Regions from separate parts of the Caulobacter sp. GW822-FHT07D08 genome, predicted to be linked through region 2. Evidence: riboswitches for the same ligand, from Rfam matches in the RefSeq annotation. Region 2 holds a riboswitch; the other holds the start of a gene.
The links. Region 2 has a riboswitch for glycine ahead of gcvT (glycine cleavage system aminomethyltransferase GcvT). Riboswitches for the same ligand answer to the same signal wherever they lie in the genome.
Positions count from the first base shown of each region.

Region 1: linked by a shared signal. The riboswitch ahead of AC1RJ9_RS20805 (TonB-dependent receptor domain-containing protein) and the one ahead of gcvT (glycine cleavage system aminomethyltransferase GcvT) in region 2 are both predicted to bind glycine.

Region 1 covers NZ_JBXAKU010000013.1:52,374-59,724, forward strand. The annotation lists gene AC1RJ9_RS20800 (S9 family peptidase) at 1-686, opposite strand, end outside; gene AC1RJ9_RS20805 (TonB-dependent receptor domain-containing protein) at 771-3,485, opposite strand; glycine riboswitch at 3,616-3,707, opposite strand; glycine riboswitch at 3,711-3,799, opposite strand; gene AC1RJ9_RS20810 (ABC transporter substrate-binding protein) at 4,065-5,099, opposite strand; gene AC1RJ9_RS20815 (response regulator transcription factor) at 5,188-5,856, shown strand; gene AC1RJ9_RS20820 (sensor histidine kinase) at 5,853-7,229, shown strand.
Region 2 covers NZ_JBXAKU010000006.1:178,956-186,306, forward strand. The annotation lists gene AC1RJ9_RS13470 (hypothetical protein) at 1-410, opposite strand, end outside; gene AC1RJ9_RS13475 (hypothetical protein) at 407-826, opposite strand; gene gcvPB (aminomethyl-transferring glycine dehydrogenase subunit GcvPB) at 961-2,538, opposite strand; gene gcvPA (aminomethyl-transferring glycine dehydrogenase subunit GcvPA) at 2,535-3,881, opposite strand; gene gcvH (glycine cleavage system protein GcvH) at 4,003-4,368, opposite strand; gene gcvT (glycine cleavage system aminomethyltransferase GcvT) at 4,384-5,496, opposite strand; glycine riboswitch at 5,661-5,751, opposite strand; gene AC1RJ9_RS13500 (zinc-dependent metalloprotease) at 5,943-7,351, opposite strand, start outside.

The DNA.
Region 1 (7,351 bases), on a different contig from region 2:
CCGCTGGCCAGGTCCAGTTCGTAGACCATGGCCTCGTTGACCGACATGCGGTTCAGCACGAGCGCCTTGGCGCCGTCCGCCGAGAAGTCGGCGATGTTCCAGCCGCCGCCGGTGACCTGGGCCACCAGGCGGTCGGTCTTGGGGTCCTTCGGGTCGACGACATAGAGGTCCATGTCCGCGCCGTTGCGACGCGACGAGGCGTAGCCGACCAGCTTGCCGTCCGGCGACCAGGCGCCGAACCAGTTGCGGCTCTTGCCGTCGGTGATCAGGCGCGGACGGCCGGCCTCCAGCACGTAGAGCTGGTAGAACTCGTCGCCGCCCTTGTCCTTCTGGATCACCAGCGCGCCGCCCTTGGGCGACAGGGCCGCGGCCAGGATCGGCTCGTTCTCGAAGCTGATCTGGCGGCGGTCGCCCTCGGGCTTGGCCACGACGTGGACCTGATCGGAGCCGCCGAAGCGGGTCTTGATCAGCATCGAGCGGTCGGCGGTGTTCCAGCCCAGGAAGTTGGCGTGGCGCGCCTGCAGATAGGGCGCGGCGGCCGCGACCAGCTCTTGCGGAATGGCCGGCGCGCCGTCGACGACGATGGTGGCGGGCGGCGCGACGGTCTGGGCCGCCAAAGGCGTGGCCAGCGGAGTCGCGGCGGCGGCGGCCAAAAGGGCCAGCGCCAGGGCATGACGAGAGATCATCTGGAGAATGCCTCTGAAGAAAGGGGGAGCGCCGCCGGCGGGGGGAGCTAGGGGAAGCAACCGGCGGCGCAATGTCGGGCGGGCTTAGAAACGCATCCGCGCGCCGACGGTCACATAGCGACCGATCACGTCGTAGTACGGCGAGTACAGCGACGAGACGGGCGGGTTCTTGTCGAAGAGATTGGTCGCGTTGGCGTAGAGCTCGACCTCATGGCCCATGACCTCGGGCAGCTTCGCCTGAACGCCCAGGTCGACATAGGTGTAGGCCTTGATGTGGCCGTTCACGAGGTCGACCGTTCGGTTGTACGTGCCCGGCGAGATATAGCGCGCCCGCAGGTTGGCGCTGAACACCTTGCCCGACCAGTCGAGCGCCGCGGTCATGCGGCTCTTGGGCGTGCCCAGGCCGAACGAATAGCCTTGCGACTTGACGTACTCGATCTTGCTGACGCCGTCGTTGGTGGTCAGGCTGTTGACCCAGGTCATCAGCCAGCGGGCGCGGATGCGGCCGGGCGCGTCGGGGATCAGGCGGTCGAGATTGGTCGCGTACGAGATCTCGGCGTCGACGCCGTCGGTCTTGTAGTTGGCCAGGTTGACGTAGGTCGAGACGATCCGCGAGATCCCGCCGGTGGCGTCGCGAGTGACGCGCGAACACATGTCGGCATTGCCGTTGGCGCAGCGCGTGACGATGTCTTGCGCCGACACGGTGGTGATCACGTTGTCGATGTCGATGTCGAAATAGTCGACCGAGATGTTGAAGCCCGGAAGGGCCGGCGGCGAATAGACGAAGCCGGTGGTGAAGGTCTTGGCCGTTTCAGGCGTCAGGTTCGCATTGCCGCCGCCATTGGTCAGCACGTAGACGCTGGAATTGGTCTTCGGGTCGACGATCGTGTTGTAGCCGGTCGTGCTGGTGGTGAAGAGTTCGGTCAGGTTGGCCGAACGGATGTCGCGCGACTTGGTGATCCGTCCCCGGAACCCCGGGAAGAACTCGTTGGTGGCGCCCAGCTTCCACGACCAGATCGAGCCGGTGGTGTTGTAGTCGGAGACGCGGGCGGCGGCGTTGACTTCCAGCTTGTTGAAGACGGGCACGTCGCGGATCACCGGCACAAGCACTTCGGCGAAGGCTTCCTTGACGCTGTAGTCGCCGGCCATGGCCGAGAAGCTGAAGCTTGTGAAGGCCTTGGCCGCGTCCAGGGCGCCGACCGTGCGGTCGACCGACTCCTTGCGGGCCTCGGCGCCGACGGCGACCGAGACCGGGCCGGCAGGCAGGCTGAAGGGCTCGCCGCGCAGGCTGAAGCCGCCGACATCCAGCTTGCTGGTCTCGCGCATGGACGGCGTGCCGGTCACATAGTCCAGCGCCGCCCTCGAAGGCGCGCCCTGGCCGAACAGGTTGATCGGCACGCAGTTGGTCGAGGCGTTGGTCAGGGCGACCCGGCAGATCGGCTGGCCGGTGGTCGGGCTGATCACCGAGTCGACGGCGTTGGCGTAGTTCTGGGTCAGGAAGAACCCAGGGGTGTCGATGTTGTTCTCGTTCTCACCGTGGCTGTAATAGGCGCTCCAGCGCCAGCCGTCGCCGAACGCGCCGTCGAACGCGATGGTCCCCTGGGTCGAGACGCGCTCGAAGTCGATCGTCGGATAGGCCTCGGTGTTGAAGCGGCCCATGGTGAACGAGGTCTGTCCCGCCGCCGCCAGGGCCGACTTCACCGCCGTCGGCAGATAGGCGTTGTCCGACTTGATCGTCAGGTTGCCGCGGTTGTGGTCGCCGAACCAGATGTAGTTGTTCCACATCCGCGAGCGGCGCAGCTCGGCCGTCATCTTGATCTTGTCGGTCAGATCGTAGGTGACGCTGGCCATGGCGGCGTAGCGCTTCTGCGGCGTAACGAGGGGCGAGAGGTCGTCGTTGGACGGACCTTCGCCGCCGACCGAATTGGTGCCGATCACCGTGCCGCCGTTGAAGGTGCGCAGGCTGCCGTCGGGATTAAAGGCCTGCCCCTTCAGCACGCCCGACATGATCAGGCCGCCGTAGGCCGCGTTCGAAAAGCCGACATTGGGGGCCAGGATGAAGCGGCCCGCGCCGTTCGAGACCGTGGCCCAGCGGCCGATGTTCGGCCGGCTGTTCTTCGGGATGACCCCGTCATTGTCGATGTATTCGCCGCCGATCACGAAATGACCGCGGCCGTCGGCGAAGCTCTTGCCCGCCGCCGCCTCGATGCGGACCTGCTTGGCGTCGTGGTACGAGGACTCGCCCGCCTCCACGCCCAGCTTCAGGCCGGTGAAGGTGCGGTCGATGCTGATGTTGACCACGCCGGCCACGGCGCCGGAGCCCCAGGCGGCCGAAGCGCCGCCGGTCACCACGTCGACGCCCTTGGTCAGGACGCTGGGGATCAGGTTCAGGTCGTTGTCGCCCGAGAAGCGGCGGCCATCCAGCAGCACCAGGGTGCGGCTGATGCCGAGGCCACGCAGGTCGACCGGGGCGTTGCCCGCGCCCGTGTTGGTGCCGGTGGTCTGAGCAGAGGTCGTGGCGCGGAACTGCGGCAGGTCGTTCAGGGCCGCGGCGATGTTCGGGCGGGCGCCGACGCTCAGGTCCTGGGCGGTGACCCGCACCGTCGGGGTGGGCGCCTCGAAGCCGGCGCGGTCGATGCGCGAGGCCGTGACGATGATCTCACCGACGCTGGTGTCGTCGGTCTTGGCGGTGTTCTGGGCGGCGTCCTGGGCAAAGGCGGCGCCGTGCAGGGCCAGGACGGCGGGAACCAGGCTGCAGCCCAGCAGCAGTCCCCGGCGAGTTTGGCGTGAAATGGTCAAAGTAAGATCCCCTATGTTTTAGCAGTCGACAGTCGCTCTCTCCCGCGCGCCCGCTTGTTCGGTCGCGTCGGTCGCGGCGCTCGGAAAGACGTGCGCCTTCCCGGACTCCGCCAGGCGGTTCCTCTGCCCCCGCTGTCCCTTGGCCTGAGAGATTCAGACGCGGTCGCGCCCTTGCTCCTTCGGCGAGGCCGCTCACTTGTGGAGCGGTCCTGCTTTCCAGCGTCCTCGTGCTCTGCGGTCCCTGTTGCCTGAGCGTTTCCGGGGCGGTTGCGCCTTCGGCGTCGGGCTGACCCGATCTCTTCCGCGAGAGCCAGGTCAATACGACCGGCTCGCCCCATCGCGTCAAAGCGTCGAAATTCGGTACAATGTTGCCCGGCCCGCGATGAGGACGAAAGGAATCCCCCTGAGTTCAACCGGTGGGCACGATGCGCGTTCGTCCGTCGCCGCGCGATCCGTGAAGGTGATAGGTCGGTGACAGCTTGGGCTTATCGGGGCCAGAGGCAAAAACCGCGAAGCTTTCGTGAACCTGGCCGAAAGTGATTATTTTTAAGGCGGATAATGATCTATATTTAAGCAATATCAATGATCGGCGGTCGCGGCTTTCCAGCGCGCCAGCAATTCGGCGCGCCGCCCCTGGTCGAAATTGGCCAGCAGGGCGGGACCGACACGGATCGGGCGGCCGGCCGCGCCCAGCGCCGGCGCGCCGGCGATGGGGCGGATCGGCGTCAGCCTGGCCTGGGCCAGTCGCCTCTGCCCTTCGTCCGACATCAGATAGTCCAGAAACACCCGGGCCGCCTTCGGATGCGGCGCCGAGCGGGTGATGAAGGCCACGCGCGAGAGCGACAGGTGATAGTCGCTGGGCACGACATAGCCGATGTCGGCGTTGCGATGGCGCGCCCACCAGTCGGCATAGAAACCATTCATGTCGTAGGCCAGGTCGTGCGCCCCTGACAGGCTGGTCAGCAGCGGCGCGCCGGGCACGAACAGGCCAGGCTCCGATTTCGCCAACGCATCGTACAGCGCCCAGGCGTCCGGATAGGCCTGCAGGTCGCTCGACAGGTACATGAACCCCACCCCGCTCTTTTCGGGGTCGTACATGGCGATCTTGCCGCGCCAGCGTTCGGGGTCGGCGCGCAAGGCCGCCAGCAGCGCCGCGTGGCTGCGCGGCACCTCCGACTCCTTCAGCGCCTTCTTGTTGTAGGCGAAGACGATCGGCTCGGCCGTCACGCCGAAGCCCTGGTCGCGCCAGACGGCCCAGGCCGGCAGGCCCTTGGCCTCCGGACTGCGATAGGTCTGGGCGTAGCCGTCGTTGATCAGCTTGACCTGGATGTCCATCGACGAACTCCAGGCCACGTCGGCGACCGGCGCGCCCGCGTCCGTCTCGGCGATAAGGCGCGCCTGCATCGGTTTGGCGGCCAACTCGACGAAGCGGACCTTGATCTTGGGAAAGCGCTTGCGGAAGCCCTCGCCGATCACCTGGTGGACATCGGTGTTGAGATAGACAACGAGCTCGCCCTCGCGCTCCGCGGCGCGAATATCCCAGCCGCTCGTCGCCTGCCCGATCGACTTCGGCGCGCAGCCGGCCAGCGCGGCCGCCAGGGCCAGCGCCGCCATGATCGCCACGGGCCCGCGTCTCTTGACCTGATGAGGCAATCGGCGTCGGATGATGACCTCCCCTGCGTGTTCGGTTCCTACATCCCCGATGAAGATACTGGTTGTCGAGGATGATCCGCCTCTGCGTCGCTCCCTGACCGCGACGCTGGAGAGCGAAGGGCACGAGCCCGTCTGCGCCGAGACCGGCGAGGCCGCCCTGGCCTTGGCCCTGGCGCATGGGGCCGACTTCGACGCCGTCGTCCTGGACATCGGCCTGCCCGACATCGACGGCTTCGAGATCCTGGGCCGGCTGCGCCGCGAGGGCGTGCTGACCCCGATCGTCATGTTGACCGCGCGCGACGCGGTGCGTGATCGCATCGCCGGCCTGGACATGGGCGCGGACGATTACGTGCTGAAGCCGTTCGACCCGTTCGAGCTCGTGGCCCGGGTGCGTGCGGTAGCGCGGCGCAAGGGCGGCTACGCCACCCGGACGGCCCATGTCGGCGCGCTGGTCTGCGACTGGGAAGCCGGCGCGGCCTGGATCGGCGAGCGGCGGCTGGACCTGCGTCCGCGGGAATGGGCCGTGCTGAAGGCGCTGGCCGCGCGTCCCGGCCGGGTCGTCGAGCGCGACCGCCTGGCCGCCGAGGTGTTTCCCGACGAACAGGCCCCCTCGCCCAACGCCCTGGACGTCCATGTCGGCCGACTGCGACGCAAGCTGGCGCCGGACGGCCCGCGCCTGAGTACGCTGCGGGGCGTGGGCTACCGGATCGATCCATGAAGGCCAGGCCTTGGAAGGGCGGCCGTCCCAGCCTGGTCGGCCGCCTGCTGCTGGCGCAGGTCGTCCCCCTGGCCCTGCTGGGCGCGGCGCTCGCCCTGGCCGGCGCCCTGGCCGCCCGCGCGGTCGTGGAGAAGTCTTCCGACCGGCTGCTGGCCGGATCCGTGACCTCGATCGTCGCCCAGATCGGCGTTCGGGAGGGCCAGGCCCAGGTGGCCCTGCCGCCCTGGTCCCTGGCCCTGCTGGACAGTCCCGAGCGCGACGCGGTCTTCTATGCGGTGCGCCAGGGTTCGCGCCTGGTCACCGGCTACGATGACCTCCCTCGCCTACCCGCGCCCTCGCCGAATGAGACCAGTTTCACCTACGCGAAGATGCGCGGCTACGAGGTGCGGATCGCCCAGTCGACGGTGATGGTGCCAGGGGTGCGCGACCCCGTCGTGGTGGCGGTGGCCCAAAGCCTCGACTCCCGTCGCGCCAGCGTGCGCGAGCTGCTTTCGACGCTGATCGGCCTGCCCGTCCTGCTGGTCGCCGTCGCCGCGGTCCTGGTCGTGCCGGCCGTCGGCTGGGGCCTGGCGCCGCTGCGCCGCCTGACGGAAGATCTGAAGGGCCGCGCCCAGGCCTCGCGCCCGGACCTCGCGCCGATCGACGCCGCCGACACGCCCGCCGAACTGTCGCCGGCCGTCGAAGCCTTCAACCATCTCATGAGCAGCCTGGAGCGTTTCACCCGCGCGCTGGAGCGCTTCTCGGCCGACGCCTCGCATCAGTTGCGAACACCCCTGTCGGTCATTGTCGCCAACCTCGCCCTGCTGGAGCGCTCGGCCGCCACGCCGCGAGACAAGGCCTTGCTTGGCGACTCGCGAGACGCGGCGGCCAACCTGCGCCAGGTGCTGACGCAGTTCCTCGCCCTGGCCCGCTCGGAGGCGACCGCGGCCGATGGCGAGGCCGATCCCGCCGCCCTGCTCAAGACGATCCAGGTCGAAGCCGCCCGCGCGTTTCCCGAGGTCGAACTGCTGACGCGCCTGCCCGCCGACCTCGGACTCGCGCGCGGCAACGCGGTGCTGATCGGCGAGGTTCTGCGCAATCTGGTCTTCAACGCCTGCGCCTATGGCGGGGGCAAGGTGCGTATCGTCGCCAGGATGGACGGAGACGGACCCAGGGTCGTGATCTGGGACCGCGGCCCCGGACTGGACGAAGACGCGCTGCGCAACGTGTTCGCGCCCTTCAACCGGGGGGCCGTAGGCCAAGGGTCGACCGGCGCGGGCCTGGGCCTGGCCATCGTGCGCTCGATCACCCGACGCCTGGACATCGATCTCGAACTGCGCGCCCGCCATCCCAGGCCAGGCCTGGTCGCCGACCTGCGCTTCCCCGCGGGATAGCATCAAGGAGGCGCGCTAGCGTCGGGAGCGGGCGCTGGCGACAGCGCCGATCAGGCGGATGGCAGGAGCAGGAGTGGCTTCATCCTGGCTCGCCATGCTCACCGGCGCGATGAGTCTCCCCA
Region 2 (7,351 bases):
TTCACGCGCTTGCGGGTCTTCTTCAGCAGGCGCCAGCGGGCGCGGCGCAGGACCATCTTCTCCGTACGGAGCATCTGCTGCCAGACGACCAGCAGCACTTCGGGCTCGCGGCGCATCAGGCGTCGGATCGGGAAGACCAGTTTGGGGTGGCGCTTCTGCCAGCGGATGAAGGTCTTTCGCGCGGCGAACGAGTAGCGCAGCACGATCATCAGCCCGATGACCAGCAGCGGCAGGCCCAGGTGCCCTGGCAGCGGCGTCAGCACGGCGCCGGCCAGGATCACCAGCGCGCCGAAGCCGATGGCGATCCAGCGGAAGGCGCGCGCCGCCGACTCGCGCAGCAGCAGGGCCAGGCGCGCGCGGCGACGGACCTTGTGCTTGATATCGATCGTAGTGGTGGTGATCGCGTTCACGCCCCGGTTGGCTTCACGGCGCGGCGCTTCAGCGACTTGCGCCAGCGAACGGCCACCCGCCACCTGCGCGGCACGATCAGGCGCTCGACGCGCAGGGCCTGCTGCCAGGCCACCAGCACGACTTCCGGCTCGCGGCGCAGCAGGCGGCGCAGCGGGAAGATCAGCTTGGGGTGGGCGTGCTGGAAGCGGACGAACTGCTTGCGGGCCTTGAACGAATTGCGCAGCACCAGCATCAGGCCGACCACGGTCAGCGGCAGCCCCATGGGGCCGGGCAGCGGCGCGATCAGTATGCCGCCGATGACCAGCAGCACACCCAGTGTCACCAGAATGACGCGCAGAAAACGCGCGACGAGCTCGCGGGCGAGGTCATCGGCGGTGCGTTGGGCGCGCGGCATGGCGAGTGCGAAAGCAGTCATGGGAGGGACGAAACGGGCTTGCGCGCCGCTTGCTCCCTGGAAAAGCCAGTCAGCCCGGATGCGCCCCCCCGATATGTGGAGACAACAGGGCGCCGTAAAGGCGCCCTGCCGTCGCAAGGGGGGTATGGAATTTGCTATTCAGCGGCTAGTGGCGCCGCGGCCACAGGTTTCCACCTCAACCGGGGCTTGCGGGCCGCCAGGGTCTCATCGAGGCGGCGGAGCGGAGCGTGGAACGGCGCGCCCTTGAAGCGCTCCGTCTCGCCCGCCTTGGCCGCGCCGGCGAGCAGGCGAAGCGCCTCGATGAAGCGATCCAGCTCCTGCTTGCTCTCGGTTTCGGTCGGCTCGATCAGCATGGCGCCGTGGACGACCAGCGGGAAGTACATGGTCATCGGGTGGAAGCCCTCGTCGATCATCGCCTTGGCGAAGTCGAGCGTGGTCACCCCGGTGCCTTCCAGCCAGCTGTCGTCGAACAGGGCCTCGTGCATGCACGGACCATCCGGGAAGGCCGGGCTCATCACGTCCTTCAGGCGGGCCTTGATGTAGTTGGCGTTGAGGACGGCGTCCTCGGCCACCTGCCGCAGGCCGTCGGCCCCGTGGCTGAGCATGTAGGCGTAGGCGCGGACATACATGCCCATCTGGCCGTGGAAGGCGCTCATGCGGCCGAAGGCTGTCTTGGCCCCCTCTTCGCCGGCGTGCTCGACCAGGGTGAAGCCGTCGTGGCCGTGGACCAGCCAGGGCGTTGGCGCGAAGGGCGCCAAAGCCTCCGACAGCACCACAGGACCCGCGCCCGGACCGCCGCCGCCGTGGGGCGTCGAGAAGGTCTTGTGCAGGTTGATGTGCATGGCGTCGACGCCCAGGTCGCCCGGGCGCACCCGGCCGACGATGGCGTTGAAATTGGCGCCGTCGCAGTAGAAGTAGGCTCCGGCCGCGTGGGTCAGCCGGGCGATCTCGACGACGTCGCGCTCGAACAGGCCGCAGGTATTGGGGTTGGTGACCATGATCGCCGCGACGTGGTCGCCGAGCTTGGACTCCAGGTCCGCCATGTCCACCCGGCCGTCTTCCGTCTGGGCGATCTCGACGACAGTGTAGCCGACGAAGGCCGCCGTGGCCGGGTTGGTGCCGTGGGCGCTGGTCGGGGCGAGCACCGTCTTGCGGTGGCCCTGACCGTTGGCTTCGTGGGCCGCGCGGATGGCCAGCATGCCGCACATCTCGCCGTGGGCGCCGGCCTTGGGCGTCAGGGCCACGGCCGGCATGCCGGTCAGGGTCTTCAGCCAGTGGGCCAGGCGGTCCATCAGCTGCAGGGCGCCCTGCACGGTCGACTGCGGCTGCAGCGGGTGAATGTCCGAGAAGCCCGGCAGACGCGCCATCTTCTCGTTCAGGCGCGGGTTGTGCTTCATCGTGCACGAGCCCAGCGGATACAGCGCCAGGTCGATGGCGTGGTTCTTTTGGCTGAGGCGCACATAGTGGCGGACCGCTTCGGGCTCCGACAGGCCCGGCAGACCGATCGGCTCGGCGCGCAGCAGGCCGGCCAGATCGCCCGACGGCGCGGCGGCCTCGGGCAGGTCGACGCCGGTCTTGTCCCAGCCGTTCAGTTCGAAGATCAGGGCCTCGTCCTGAAGGAGACCACGACCGCCGGTCAGGGTCTCGTGGCTGGTGGCGGCGTCGTTCGCGGTTTCGGGGCGCGTGGGGCGGCCGACGTTGTTCATGCTCATTGGGCCACCGCCTTGGTGAGGATCTTGGCGAAGAAGGGGATGTCGATATCGAGCGTGGTCTCGGTAGCCGCGACCAGCAGCACGTCGTTCAGGCCCGCGTCCGCGTCGAGGCGCGAGAACGGCACGCCGGCGATGACGCCATGGCCGGCCAGGGTCTCGACGACCTCGGCCGCGTCCTTCGGCAGCTTGATCGCGAACTCGTTGAAAAAGCGCGGGGTCAGGATCTCGACACCCGGCACGGCCTTCAGGGCGTCGCGCAGGGCGACCGCCTTCTGGTGGTTCAGGGCGGCAAGCTGGCGCAGGCCGGTCTCGCCCAGCAGGCTCATGTGGATCGAGAAGGCCAGGGCGCAGAGGCCGCTGTTGGTGCAGATGTTCGAAGTGGCCTTGTCGCGACGGATATGTTGCTCGCGGGTCGACAGGGTCAGCACGAAGCCGCGCTTGCCATCGGCGTCGACGGTCTCGCCGCACAGGCGGCCCGGCATCTGGCGGACGAACTTCTCCTTGCAGGCGAAGAGGCCGACATAGGGGCCGCCGAAGTTCAGGCCATTGCCGATCGACTGGCCCTCGGCCACGGCGATGTCGGCGCCCATCTCGCCGGGCGACTTCAGCAGGCCGTACGAGACCGCCTCGGTGGTCACGACGATCAGCAGCGCGCCGGCCGCCTGGGCGGCTTCGGCGATCCGGGTCACGTCGGTGACCGTGCCGAACACGTTCGGGGTCTGGACGACGACGCAAGCGGTGTCGGCGTCGATGGCGGCGATCACCGCGTCCTCGGCGTCGACCGCCGGAGCCAAGGCCTCCGTCGCGACGCCGGCCGCGTGGGCCAGGGTCTCGATGGTCTCGACATAGTGCGGGTGGACGCCGCCCGACATCACCGCCTTGTTCCGGCGGGTGACGCGCTGGGCCATCATCACGGCCTCGGCCGCGCCGGTCGAACCGTCATAGAGCGAGGCGTTGGCCACCTCCATCCCGGTCAGGGCCGCGACCTGGCTCTGGAATTCGAACAGCACCTGCAAGGTGCCTTGGGCGATTTCCGGCTGGTAGGGCGTGTAGCTCGTCAGGAACTCCGACCGCTGGATGATGTGGTCGACCGTGGCCGGCACGTGGTGGCGATAGGCGCCGGCCCCGCAGAAGAACGGTCCCTCCCCCGCGGCGCGATTGCGACGAGCCAGGCCGGCCATCTCGCGCTCGACTTCGATCTCGCCGGCGTGCAGCGGCAGGTCGACGGTTCCGGAACGCTGGGCCGAGGCCGGCACGTCGATGAACAGGTCGTCGATCGACTTGACGCCGATCGCGCCGAGCATCTCGACGCGGTCTTCGGGGGTCAGGGGGAGGTAACGCATTGTGTTATCGCACCTAGCTTGTCATCCCGGCCGTAGCGGAGCGGAGAGCCGGGACCTCGGAAAGCGCGGCGCTTCCGGCGGTCCCGGATCGGCCTGCGGCCGTCCGGGATGACAGATAAAGTTAGAGAGTCGCGAGGAACGCTTCGTACGCGTCGCGGTCCATCAGGGCGTCGACCTCGGCCGGGTTCGACAGCTGGATCTTGGCGAACCAGCCGCCGCTTTCCGGCAGGGCGTTGACGGTTTCCGGCGCGTCGCCCAGCTCGGCATTGCCCTCGATGACCTCGCCCGACACCGGGGCGTAGACGTCCGAGGCGGCCTTGACGCTCTCGACCACGGCGAGGTTCTCGCCCTGCTTCACGGTCTTGCCGGCTTCCGGAACCTCGACGAACACCACGTCGCCCAGCTGCTCGGCGGCATAGGCGGTGATGCCGACGGTGGCCACGTCGCCTTGGACGATGACCCATTCATGATCTTTGGTGAAACGCATTGCCTGGGCCCTTGATTAGAGTTTGCGGACGTAACGGTTGGCGACGAACGGGGTGGCGACCACTTCAGCGGCGGCGGCCTTTCCACGAACGATGACCTTGAGCTTCGCCCCCACGGCCGCATAGGCCGGCGGGGCGAAACCGATGGCGATGGGGAAACCCAGGCTGGGGGCGAAGCCGCCGCTGGTCACCTTGCCGATGACATTGCCTTCTTCGTCGGCGATCTCGGCGCCTTCGCGGGCCGGCGCGCCTTCCAGCACCTTCAGATTGACGCGGACGCGCGACATCTCGCCGGCCAGTTCCTTGGCGATCCGGGCCGCGCCGAGATAGTCGCCGGCCTCGCGGCGCGACTTGCCGACCGCGAAGTTCAGACCGGCCTCGATCGGCGAGACCGTCTCGTCCAGGTCATGGCCGTACAGCGGCAGGCCCGCTTCCAGGCGCAGGCTGTCGCGCGCGCCCAGGCCGATCGGCTTGACGCGCTCGTCGGCCAGCAGGGTGTTCCAGATGCGCTCGGCGGCGTCGGCCGGGACCGAGATCTCGTAGCCGTCCTCGCCCGTATAGCCCGAGCGCGAGATGATCGCGTCGACGCCGAAGGCGGTCAGGGCCAGCGTGTCCATGAACACCATGCCGGCGGCTTCCGGCACATGGGCGGCCAGGACGACGGCGGCCTGCGGACCTTGCAGCGCCAGCAGCGCGCGGTCCTCGAGACGGGTCACCGTGGCCTCGCCGGCCAGGGCCTCGGCGATGATCTTGTAGTCGTTGTCCTTGCAGGCGCCGTTGACCACCACGAACAGGCCGTCGTCGTCGGGGCGCGCCGTCATCAGGTCGTCGATGATCCCGCCCTCGGCGTTCAGCAGCACGCCGTAGCGCTGCTTGCCGGGCTTCAGGCCCTGGTAGTCGGCCGAGACTACCTTCTCGAAGCTCTTGGCGGGGTTCTCACCGCGCAGGCGCGCCTGGCCCATGTGCGAGACGTCGAACAGGCCGGCGTGCTCGCGGGTCCAGAGGTGCTCCTTCAGCACCCCGTCCTTGTACTGCACCGGCATCGAATAGCCGGCGAACGGCACCATGCGCGCGCCAAGCGCTACGTGGGCCTCGTACAACGGGGTCTTCTTGAGGTCTTGATCGGACACTGGACAGGCTCCAAGCGGGGTCGGCGACGGGACCGGCGTCCGCCGGCAAGTCGCCCCCGCTGTCCCTTGGACCTGAGAGATTCCGGCCTCGCCCCTCTGCCGGACGGGTTTGGCCTTGCTCCTTCGGCGAGCCGCCCTTTCGGGAGGCCTCTTTCCAGCGTTCCTAAACCCGCGCGGTCCTTTTGCCTGAGCGTTTCCGGGGCGGTTGCGCCTTCGGCCTCGGGAGCGAATCCCGATGTCTCCCGCGAGGGTCGTCGGGGTGATGCGGGAGGGTCACCTCAGAGTCAAGCTGGACCGGCTTCTTTCAACTCCGATTTCCCCGGCGAATGCCGGGGCCCAGATTCATTAGTGAGAGTCGGACGTGCTCGCGCCCACGCGACGAGCAGAACCACTAGCGCGCTTGGCTTCGATCTGGGCCCCGGCATTCGCCGGGGAGATCGGATAACTTAGAGGTTCAAGTCTACAAACCAATCGTCCTCGCCGATCGGCGGGCCGGGCGGGATGACGATCTTGGCCTTGCCTTCCTCGATCAGCCCGGCCAGGCGGTCGCCGCTTTCGTCGGTAATGACACCAGCCAGGGCGCGAGCCTGGGCGCGGTCGGCGGCGTCGCTTGCGGTCACGGCCTTGAGCCCCTTGCCCCAGTCGGCCAGACGCGCGCGGATCACCGCGGCGGCGGTCGGGGACAGGTCCTTGTCGCCCAGGGCGTTGGCCAGATTCACCACCATCCTCTGGCGGACGCGGCGCGCCAGCTCGGCTTGGCGGCCCGTCGCCTTGCCGTCGAAGGCGGCGAAGGCCAGGGCCTTGTCCAACAGCCCCTCGACACCCGGCTGGGCCGGATCGCGGCGCTTGGCCTCCATGAGACGGTTCAGGCGCGCCGGCGCGAACAGGTCGCCCCAGACGAGGTCGGCGGCGACGTCCGCCGTCGCCGGCAGGTCGAAGACCGGCCCCGGGCCGAAGGTCTCGATGTCATTGGCCTTGTCGGCGCCCTGCGACTGGCCCGAGGTCAGGACATCCAGGGTCTTGTCGGAGAGGTCCAGCGCGGCGGGCGTCAGCGTCCGCAGCAGAGCGTCGATGGCGGCGGCCTGGCGGGCGGGCGGGACGATCTTGCTGGCCTCCCGGCCATCGCCCTCGGCGGCGTAGGTGAAGTCGACGCCGCCGACCAGCTTGGCCGTCGCGTCGACCTGATAACGGTGGAAGATGTAGATCGGCACGATCACGCGGCGCAGATCCGCCACCGACCCGCCCTTGGGCAGATTGGGAAGCCCGAAACGGTCCAACGCGATCTTGCGCACGGCCATCAGATGGTCGAGCTCGACGACGGGGTCGGAACCGTTGTCCCAGACCGCGCCCACCGGATGCGGCGTGTCCTGCCCGCGCGCATCCTCGTCGGAGACATAGCGCAGGCCGTCGGCCTGGCTCTTGTCGGCCTTGGCCTTCAGCCAGGCCTTCTCGTCGACGCCGGCCGGAGCGACCCCATATAGCCAGTCGATCACGAACTTGTCCCAGGCGCCCACGCCGCGCCCATAGGCGTCGGAGAAGTCCAGCTGGCCGCCCTTGATGGCGATCCTCGGGGCCGGATAATCCATCACCGAGGCGCGGTCGCCATAGGTGCTGGCGGCGAAATTGTGCTGCAGGCCGATCGAGTGGCCGATCTCATGCGGGGCCAGCTGGCGCAGGCGGGCCAGCGAGATCTCGATCGGGTCGTTGGGACCGCCCTGGCCGGTGGCCGCCGCGCCTTCCAGTCCCTCGAAGATCAGCCGGTCCTGGCGGACGCGCTGCGAGCCCAGCAGCACGTCGCCCTTGATGATCTCCCCCGTGCGCGGATCGACCACCGCGTGGCCATACGACCAGCCGC